Regions from separate parts of the Hydrogenophaga sp. PAMC20947 genome, predicted to be linked through region 1. Evidence: predicted binding sites of a transcription regulator. Region 1 holds the regulator's gene; the other holds the start of a gene.

What was found. Region 1 encodes FNR, which switches genes on or off when oxygen is low (the NO sensors DNR and NnrR bind a similar motif). Its sites were predicted from a motif close to TTGATNNNNATCAA; they were not measured.
Region 2: cobA (uroporphyrinogen-III C-methyltransferase) is a predicted target of FNR. The motif match lies at 2,948-2,961, and genes of this name have one in related genera.

Annotation. Positions count from the first base shown of each region.
Region 1 is NZ_CP039252.1:683,483-688,166, reverse strand. It holds gene hemN (oxygen-independent coproporphyrinogen III oxidase) at 1-1,022, opposite strand, end outside; gene fnr (fumarate/nitrate reduction transcriptional regulator Fnr) at 1,180-1,899, shown strand; gene E5678_RS22560 (hypothetical protein) at 1,980-2,279, opposite strand; gene E5678_RS03150 (FixH family protein) at 2,327-2,614, opposite strand; gene ccoG (cytochrome c oxidase accessory protein CcoG) at 2,649-4,022, opposite strand; gene ccoP (cytochrome-c oxidase, cbb3-type subunit III) at 4,178-4,684, opposite strand, start outside.
Region 2 is NZ_CP039252.1:2,112,997-2,117,680, reverse strand. It holds gene E5678_RS09485 (nitrate regulatory protein) at 297-1,601, opposite strand; gene cobA (uroporphyrinogen-III C-methyltransferase) at 2,039-2,884, opposite strand; gene E5678_RS09475 (nitrite reductase) at 3,101-4,684, shown strand, end outside.

The DNA of each region.
Region 1 (4,684 bases):
CGCCCGATGGCCGAAACGCCGAGGGCGATCAGATCGCAATCGGGCTGTGTGCTGTACCCCTGAAAATTGCGGTGCAAGCGCCCTTGGCGTTTGGCCACGGCCAGCGCGTCGGTGGGCAGCGCGAAGTGGTCCATACCCACATACACATAGCCGCCCTCGATCAGCGCATCAAGTGAAGCGGACAACATCGACAGTTTGTCACCGGGGCTGGGAAGCTCAGCGGCCACGATGCGCCGCTGGGGTTTGAAACGGGTCGGGAGATGCGCATAGGCGTACAGCGCAATGCGATCAGGGCGCAACTCGTTGATCTGGATCAGCGTGCGCGCGAACGACTCGGGGGTTTGCAAAGGCAAGCCGTAAATGAGATCCACGTTGATCGACTCGAAGCCGATTTTTCGGGCCGCGGCCACCAGCGCAAACACCTGCTCAGCGGGCTGCACACGGTGCACCGCCTTCTGAACCGCCGGATCAAAATCCTGCACCCCGAAGCTGAGCCGGTTGAACCCGAGGCGCGCCAGCGTTTGCAGGCGCTGATCGGTCACCGTGCGCGGATCAACTTCGATCGAGTATTCCCCTCCTGGTACCAGGGTGAAATTGCGGCGGATCATGGTCATCAGGTCTTCCAGCTCCTCGTCGGAGAGGAAGGTTGGGGTGCCGCCACCCAGGTGCAGCTGCGAAACGTTGTGCCCTTTGCCGAAGTGCTCAACCTGCAGCTCCACCTCTCGGGACAGGTAGCGAAGGTACTCGGCCGCGCGCTCGTGGTGTTTGGTGATGACCTTGTTGCAGGCGCAGTAATAACAGACCGACTCGCAGAACGGAATGTGCACATACAGGCTCAAGGGCAACGCCATGGAACCTGCCCGGCGTTGTTCCAGCGCCTGGATGTAATCCGCCTCACCAAAAGCCTCTATAAAGCGGTCGGCTGTGGGGTAAGAGGTGTAACGGGGACCTGGGATATCGAACCGCTTTAGCAGTTCGTCGGGGATCGTGTGGCTCACTGACTTTTCTCCAATACTGAGCATTGAATGTGCCCCAAGACGCCAGGGCGCCCTTTGATCTTTGTCAAGCCTAGGTATGCCCCGAAAAGCTGCCCGCAAGAGAAATCCAGTGTTTCCCGGCGTTTATGGCCTGATGCACTGGCGGTGCTGTAAAGTCCCCAGTGATTACCCGGGGAAAAATATGGACGTTCAAAGCATCAAAGTCGCCTGCTCAAACTGCAATCTCCGTGAGCTGTGCCTGCCTATGGGCCTGAATCCAGAGGAGATGGACAAGATGGACAACGTCATCTCTTCTCGCCGCCGCATCAAGCGCGGCACGGCCTTGTTCAGCACGGGTGAAAAATTCACATCCCTGTACGCCGTGCGTTCTGGCTTTTTCAAGACTTGTGTGACCACGGCGGATGGGCGCGACCAGGTGACGGGTTTTCAGATGACGGGGGAAATTCTCGGGCTGGACGGCATCGTGAACGACCTTCATTCCTGCGACGCGGTTGCCCTGGAAGACGCTGAAGTTTGCGTGATGCCTTTTGACCAGATCGAAGAGCTCTCGCGCGAATTCACCACCCTGCAGCATCACATGCACAAAATCATGAGCCGCGAGATTGTGCGCGACCATGGCGTGATGCTGCTGCTGGGCAGCATGCGTGCGGAAGAGCGGCTCGCAGCCTTCCTGCTCAATTTGGTGCAGCGCTTGCACGCGCGCGGGTTCTCACAGTCCGAACTGATCCTGCGCATGACACGCGAGGAGATCGGCAGCTATCTGGGCATGAAGCTGGAAACCGTGAGCCGAACCTTTTCGAAGTTTGTTGAAGATGGCATCATTGAGGTCAAGCAGCGCTACGTTCACATCAAGGACACCGACGGATTGCGGCGCATTGTGAATCCGCAGACCTGCGGATAAAGCACCGAATCGAACCGCTCCGCCAAAAAGAAAAGCCCCCTGCAGAATTTCCCGCAGGGGGCATTTTTTTATCGAGAAGATCAAGCTCGATCACAGGTAGCATTCTTCGCACATTCACGCGGGCGATCCTGCTCAGGGACCGGGCAACGGTTGACCTCAAACGGCGACATCGCCAACAAAGTTGTCAAGGCGCTGGAGAGCATCGTAGCCATCCAAAAGATGAAAAATGCCCCTGTGTAGATGGCTTCACGCGAAAGGCTGAGGCTTTGTCCTTGCCAATGCATCTCGCTGGGATCCACAAAGGCAAAGACCAACATCTCCAACACCGCGGCCATCAAAAAAGCGGGCCACATGATCCACATCCAACGCTTTGCCTTCATGGGTCACTCTCCTGTATTGCTGTCAGAGCAATGTCTGTGCAGCGTATTCAATTTGCGGGCGGTGCGACCTGGGTGGTGGCGTGATTGCGCGCCTGGCCAGCGGGCATCATGTTGAACAAAGCCGCCTCGCGCGCTTTGCCCTCAAGGGCATGGGCCGCTTTCAGGTCGCGTTCATAGTCGTTCTTGTTCAGGACCGGATCTTGGTACTTCACCGCAATCACAGCCGTTGCAATGGCTGCGATCACAACCACCACCGGGCCACCCACCACCATCCACATGTGGGGAACACTCCACCAAGCAACGGGAGGCACAGGATCGGTTGAGTTCGAGGTCATGGGGTTCTCCTGGACATAGGACATAGGTTGCATTTCAACGGGGCACAAGGAAGGCCGCCTTTTCGGAGACTTGAGACACATCCTTGCCGGTAGAGCGGACATCAAAATGGATGGTGTGCGACCCCGTTTTTGCCGAGTTCGGTGGAATCTGAACCCGCAGCACGGCGGATCGAACCTCGGTGGGCAACACTGTGATTTCGGACTCGGACGCAATCGTTACGCCGTCCAAACCAGAAACCGTGATCACATAGGTCTGAGGCGACTCCGTGGCATTCATGACCTGCAGGCGGAACACGTTTTCAATGCGCCCTTGATCCACCATGCGTGCCAGCGCACCGCGATCCCTGATCACGTCGACTTTCAATGGCGTGCGCAAATACAGGCTCACCATCACGGCTGCGGTGATCGCCATCAGGATAGCTGTGTAGACCAACACCCGAGGGCGCAGGCCGCGTTTGATCATTTGGGCGGTAGACCACCCATTGGCCATGCCGTTCTGTGTGGAGTATTTGATCAGCCCCTTGGCATAACCCACCTTCTCCATCACCTCGTCACACACGTCAATGCAGGCGCCGCAGCCGATGCACTCGTATTGCAGGCCATTGCGAATGTCGATACCCGTGGGGCAGACCTGAACGCACAAAGTGCAATCGACGCAAGAGCCGAGGTTGAGCGCTTTGGGGTCGGCCTTCTTGGACCGCGGCCCACGGGGCTCTCCACGCGCCTCGTCGTAGGTGACGATCATGGTGTCTTTGTCGAACATCGCACTTTGGAAGCGCGCATAGGGGCACATGTACTTGCAGACCTGCTCGCGCATGAAACCCGCGTTGCCATAGGTCGCAAAGCCGTAGAAAAACACCCAGAAGATTTGCCAAGGGCCCAGCGACGCCGCAAGAGACAACGCCGCGAGCTCCTGAATGGGGGTGAAATACCCAACAAAGGTAAACCCTGTCCACAAGGCAAACGAGATCCACAAAGCGTGTTTAAGCCACTTCTTGCCGAGCTTTTCACCCGAGAATGCGGCCTTGTCCAGCCGCAAGCGCGCCGAACGATCGCCTTCAACCTTTTTCTCTATCCAGAGAAAAATCTCGGTGTAAACGGTCTGGGGGCAGGCGTAGCCGCACCACAAGCGCCCGGCCACCGCCGTAAACAAAAACAGCGCCAGTGCAGAGATCACCAGAAGACCCGTCAGGTAAATGAAGTCCTGCGGGTAAAGCACCAAGCCACCGATGAAAAATCGGCGCGCTTCCAAGTCAAACAAGACGGCCTGGCGACCATTCCACTGCAGCCAGGGCAAACCGTAAAAAACAATCTGCGTCAGCCAGACCGTTGCCCAACGCCAGTTCGAAAACAGGCCTTTGACCGATCGCGGATAAATTTTCTTGCTTGACGCATACAACGACACCATCACTTCGTCATCGGGCGGAATGCCCTTTGGCGTGTCGCTGGGGGTGTTGCTGACCGGCGCAAGAGGGCTGGAAGCAGCGTCTGGCGTAGTAGAGCTCACAAAATCCCTGACTTAAAAATACCACGAGGCCCCGAAAGGCCTCGTCAAGAAAACGCTCAGTTGGCAGCGACAGACTTGTTGGACATGCCCCAGACGTAGGACGCCAGGACATTGATCTGCTCTTCATTCAACAAGGCCGCCTGTGCAGGCATGGCATTGGTGAAGCCTTTGTTGACCGCCGAAATAATGGCCTCTTCCCCCCAGCCATGCAACCAGACACCATCGCTCAGGTTGGGGGCACCAATGGCCGCCATACCTTTGCCGTCCTGTCCATGACACGCGGCACAAGCCGCGAATTTCAACTTGCCCTGAGAGGCACGAATGCTGTCATGCGGGCTGCCTGAAAGGCTCAGCACATAGTTCGCCACATTGCGGACGTCATCAGCGTTACCAACAGCGGCGGCCATGGGAGGCATCACGCCGGTACGGCCCTGGGTGATGGTGGTTTTGATGTACGCGTGATCGCCAGCGCCGAGCCAGTCGCCATCGGTCAGGTTAGGAAAAGCCTTGGCTCCGCGAGCATCAGAACCGTGGCACTGCGCGCAATAGTTCATGAACAAACG
Region 2 (4,684 bases), 1.4 Mb from region 1:
GCCGATGGCCTGCGAGAGATGGACGCCGTTGTCCGGGTGGCCTGGAGAGACCTGAGCGGTGTGCCGTCGTTGGCACGCCGCTTTTGTTAGAGACTAAGCAGGGACCGTGCCAACTGCGCCTTCCCATCGCCTCGTTTGGCCCAGAACCCTGATTTGTAGGGGTTTTGCGCCGATTGCAGTGTCGAACCAGAGGGCAAATTGACCGCTGGGTGTGCTTGTCTCAGCGGGCTTTTCTGAGCCTTGAATTGGTGCACGTCAATCCTTTGGCACCGTTCTTGTGCGGTGCAACATGCGCGTCAGACTTCATGGCGCTTCGGTTCCGGGAGCACGTCTGCCATGGCCAGTACGGCCTCGGCCACATCGACCACACGCCTGTTCTGGTTCATGGCCATTTGCCGCATGGCTTTGTGAGCCGCCTCTTCGCTCAGGCTGCGGTGGGCCATCAGCAGGCCCTTCGCCCGTTCAATCAGCTTGCGCTCGTTGAGGCTGGCGCGCACGGTGTCCAGCTCGTCGCTCATGCTTTGCAAGCGGTGCGCTTGCTCTTGAACGAGCTCAAGGATGGAGCGGTCGAGCTGCTGTCCAAAGCCTTGTCCCCCCGTGCTCAATGGGGTGCCGAGCAAGCGTTCATCGCTCGCCGCTGGATCAAAGAAACCGGGTGCAGTGGTGTTGCCTGGGTTGTGCCTGACTGGTGCGCTGCCGTTCAGCACTTCAAACGCCGCCAGCTCGGCCGAAGTGGATGCGATGCGTTGCTCGCACAGGGCCAGCAGCTCGGAAGACATCTGATCTTCAACGGCTTTCATGGCATCCATGGTGGCGGTGCAGCAATCGAACCAGGCTTGGCTGAGGTCGGGTGAGAGGGGGGCACCTGCGGCGGTGGTGCACAACACCCGGCGCAAGCGCTCCAGGCAGACCAGGCCTTCTGGTTGCCGTGCAGCGCGCCAGGTGGCCATCACCGCTTCGCTGGCGAATTCGCCGAACACCTGCAGGCACCGTTCTTGTGACTCGATCAGGTGCAGCAGTTGCTGCTGTGCAGGAGCGTCGGCAAGCCCTGAGGCAAACAGCGCCGACCCGGTGGCGCGCTCCTGGCCGGCGCATTCTTTGCCCTGCATGAAATTGAACAGCGCGACCAGGCCACGCGAAATGCCGGGGTCGGCGGCGCTGTCGGCCGCTTCAAACACCACCGCCAGCAACCCGTTGATCAACCGGATGTAGGCCGCCGTTGCCTGGGCCGGGTTGAGTTGCTGGGCGGCGATGCGGTCCCGCAACTGGGGCAATGCATCCAGCCCCTGAAGCACGTAGGCGATGCGGCTGTACAAGCGAGCGCCATGGCCATTGCGCGGCGCCGCTTCGGTGTCGAGTTTGTCAAAGCAGGCGCGGACTTCGGTCTGGGCCGTGTCGCATTGGTGGATCTGGTCATCGCGCTCTGACGACCACCGCGCGCCCTGGGAAGCCAGGTAAAGGTTGGACAGGCCGCGTTCCCGCTGCAGGCCGTGCACCAACCGCCCGGTTGCGTTCACCAGCACGCTGGTCAACGCAAGCCGTTCGAGTTCGGCGATTTCGCAGCGTTTGGCGGCAATGAGGAAGCTGAGGCCTGAGGTCATCGTGTTGGAGGTTGGGCGTGCAGCCGATGGGGTCTGTGCAGCAACATCCGTGCCCGGGGTCCGGGCGGTGGACCCCGTGAACGAAGCCCGGAGCTTGTCCAAGTGTTTCCAAGGGGCCGTTCGGCCCAGGCGGAACCGCTCAAGCACGTTGGCTGTACAGGGGTTCGCCCATGCGAGCGATCCGCGAGGGGTAGGGGTGGCGTGGCCTGCTGCGCGAGAGGGTGGGATTCAGGCCACTGGCGCCGGGCATTGGGGGGCACCTATCGGCCGACCCCCATGCAAGCCCCGTGCAACACAGCGCTGCCTTCGGGGGAGCGGTCGGCGCGGGCGGCGTCGGGGCATGCTCGGTGCCGTGACATCACTTGCCGTGGCAGCCCCAACGGAGGGCCAAAGGCCAAGTGTGGGATGACCGCCCTGCCAAGGGGCGTGCTTCGGCCTCAGATTTCGGCCGCTGCAATCTCTTGCCGGTGGATCTGGGCCTGGGGCCCGAGCTCGTGGTGCAGGGCCACCACGGCACCCACCATGATCAGCGCGGGCGGCTTGACGCCGTGGGTGACTGCCAGTGTGGGCAGGTCGGCCAGTGTGCCGGTGATGCAGCGCTCCTCGGGCAGGGTAGCTCGCTCCACCAGGGCCGCTGGCGTGTCTTGGGGCAATCCGTGGGCGATCAGCTGCCGACAGATCTCGGGCAGGTTGTTCACACCCATGTAGAGCACCACCGTCTGGTTCGGGCGGGCAAGCATGGTCCAGTCCATGGACAACGCCTTGTTCTCACGCAGGTGACCGGTGGAGAGCACCAGCGAGCAGGCATGGTCACGGTGCGTCAGCGGGATGCCCACAGATGCAGCCGCGCCTTGTGCTGCGGTGAGCCCGGGCACCACGGTGAAGGGTATGCCGGCACGCGCAAGGGCTTGGGCTTCTTCGCCACCTCGGCCGAAGATGTAGCCGTCGCCGCCTTTGAGGCGCAACACGGGCCGCCCCGATTTCGCCAAACGGATCATGAGCTCGATGATGGAGGCCTGTGGCAATGCGTGGCGCGACGATTCCTTGCCCACGTAGACCCGATCCGCATCGGGGGGCAGGAAATCGAGAATGGCTGGGCTCACCAGGTGATCGTAGAGCACCAGCTTGGCCGCCTGCAGCGCGCGCATGGCCTTGATGGTGAGCAATTCCGGGTCGCCTGGCCCTGCGCCCACCAGCGTTACAGCCCCGGGCGGACCTTCAAAGCCGGACTCATTCTCCGACCAGCCAGGGGTCAGCCAATGGCTGGGTTCCATGACGCTCATGTTCTGCACTCCTGCGTGGGCTTGTTGTTGTGCCCATTGTTCTGCGGCGGAGTTGTGCAGTCCTTGACCTGGGTCAAGGACAAGGCCTGAGCCGCAGTTGACTATGGTGACTGTTCACTCACCGGCAATGGACAGCTGCCGGGTGAACTGGTCTGAAAACCCTGGAGGGGTGGGCAGACTGCTTACAACAGCTGCTCCGTGACGGAAAGAGAACCCATGAAACCCACCAAGATCATTCTGGGCACGCTGGCCATGGCCGCCATGCTCGTTGCCGGCAGTATTCATGCCGAGGACAAGAAAACCCTGACCCAACCCGAGGCGAACTACCAGGCGGGCAGTTCACCCATTGGCGATTCGCCAATGCACCAAAGCGTCAACCCCAAGGCGCCAGCCATGACGCAGGCCGAGTTCGATATCGGCCGCAAGATCTATTTTGAGCGCTGCGCGGGTTGCCATGGCGTGCTGCGAAAGGGTGCCACGGGCAAGCCGCTGACACCCGATCTCACGGTCGAAAAGGGCACGGATTACCTCAAGGTGTTCATCAATTACGGTTCGCCGGCCGGCATGCCCAACTGGGGTACCTCGGGCGAGCTCAATGACCAGGAAGTGGACCTGATGGCCCGCTACATCCAGCACGAGCCACCGATCCCACCCGAGTTCGGCATGGCGGACATGAAGGCCAGCTGGAAGGTCATCGTTCCGCCTGAGAAGCGGCCGACCAAGAAAATGAACGCCTACAACATCACCAACATTTTCTCGACCACGCTGCGCGATGCGGGTGAGATTGCGTTGATCGATGGGGACTCCAAGAAAATCATCAGCATTCTCAAAACCGGCTACGCGGTGCATATCTCGCGCATGTCGGCTTCAGGTCGGTACCTGTTCGTGATCGGCCGCGACGCCAGGATCAACATGATCGACCTGTGGATGGAAAAGCCCGACACGGTGGCGGAAATTCGCACTGGCCTCGAAGCGCGCTCGGTCGAGAGCAGCAAGTTCAAAGGTTATGAAGACAAGTACGTGATTGCCGGTTCCTACTGGCCGCCACAATTTGTCATCATGGACGGCGATACCCTCGAACCCCTCAAGATCGTCTCGACCCGGGGCAATGTGGTGGGCACGCAGGAATACCACCCTGAGCCGCGCGTGGCTTCTATCGTGGGCAGCCACTTCAGGCCCGAGTTTGTCGTGAACGTCAAGGAAACCGGCAAGACCCTGATGGTGGATTACTCCGATCTCGACGCACTCAAGACGATCGAGATTGGTTCGGCGCCTTTCCTGCACGACGGTGGCCTGGATTCGAGCAAGCGCTACTTCATGGTGGCAGCGAACCAGAGCAACAAGATTTCCGTCATTGACCTCAAGACGGACAAGCTGACCGCGCTGATCGATGTGGGCAAGATTCCCCACCCCGGCCGCGGTGCCAACTTCATTCATCCGAAGTTTGGTCCTGTGTGGTCCACTGGCCACCTGGGAGATGACACCATCTCCCTGATTGGTACCGACCCCGTCAAACACCCGAAAAATGCCTGGAAAGTGGTGCAGACGCTCACGGGCCAAGGCGGCGGTGCACTCTTCATCAAGAGCCATCCCAAGTCCAATCACTTGTATTCGGACACACCACTGAATCCCGATCCGAAGATCTCGCAATCGGTGGCCGTGTACGACATCAACAACCTGGAAAAAGGGTTCACCGTGTTGCCGATCGGCGAGTGGGCCGACATCAAGGATGACGGTGCCAAACGCGTGGTGCAGCCGGAGTTCAACAAGGCGGGCGATGAAGTCTGGTTCTCGGTCTGG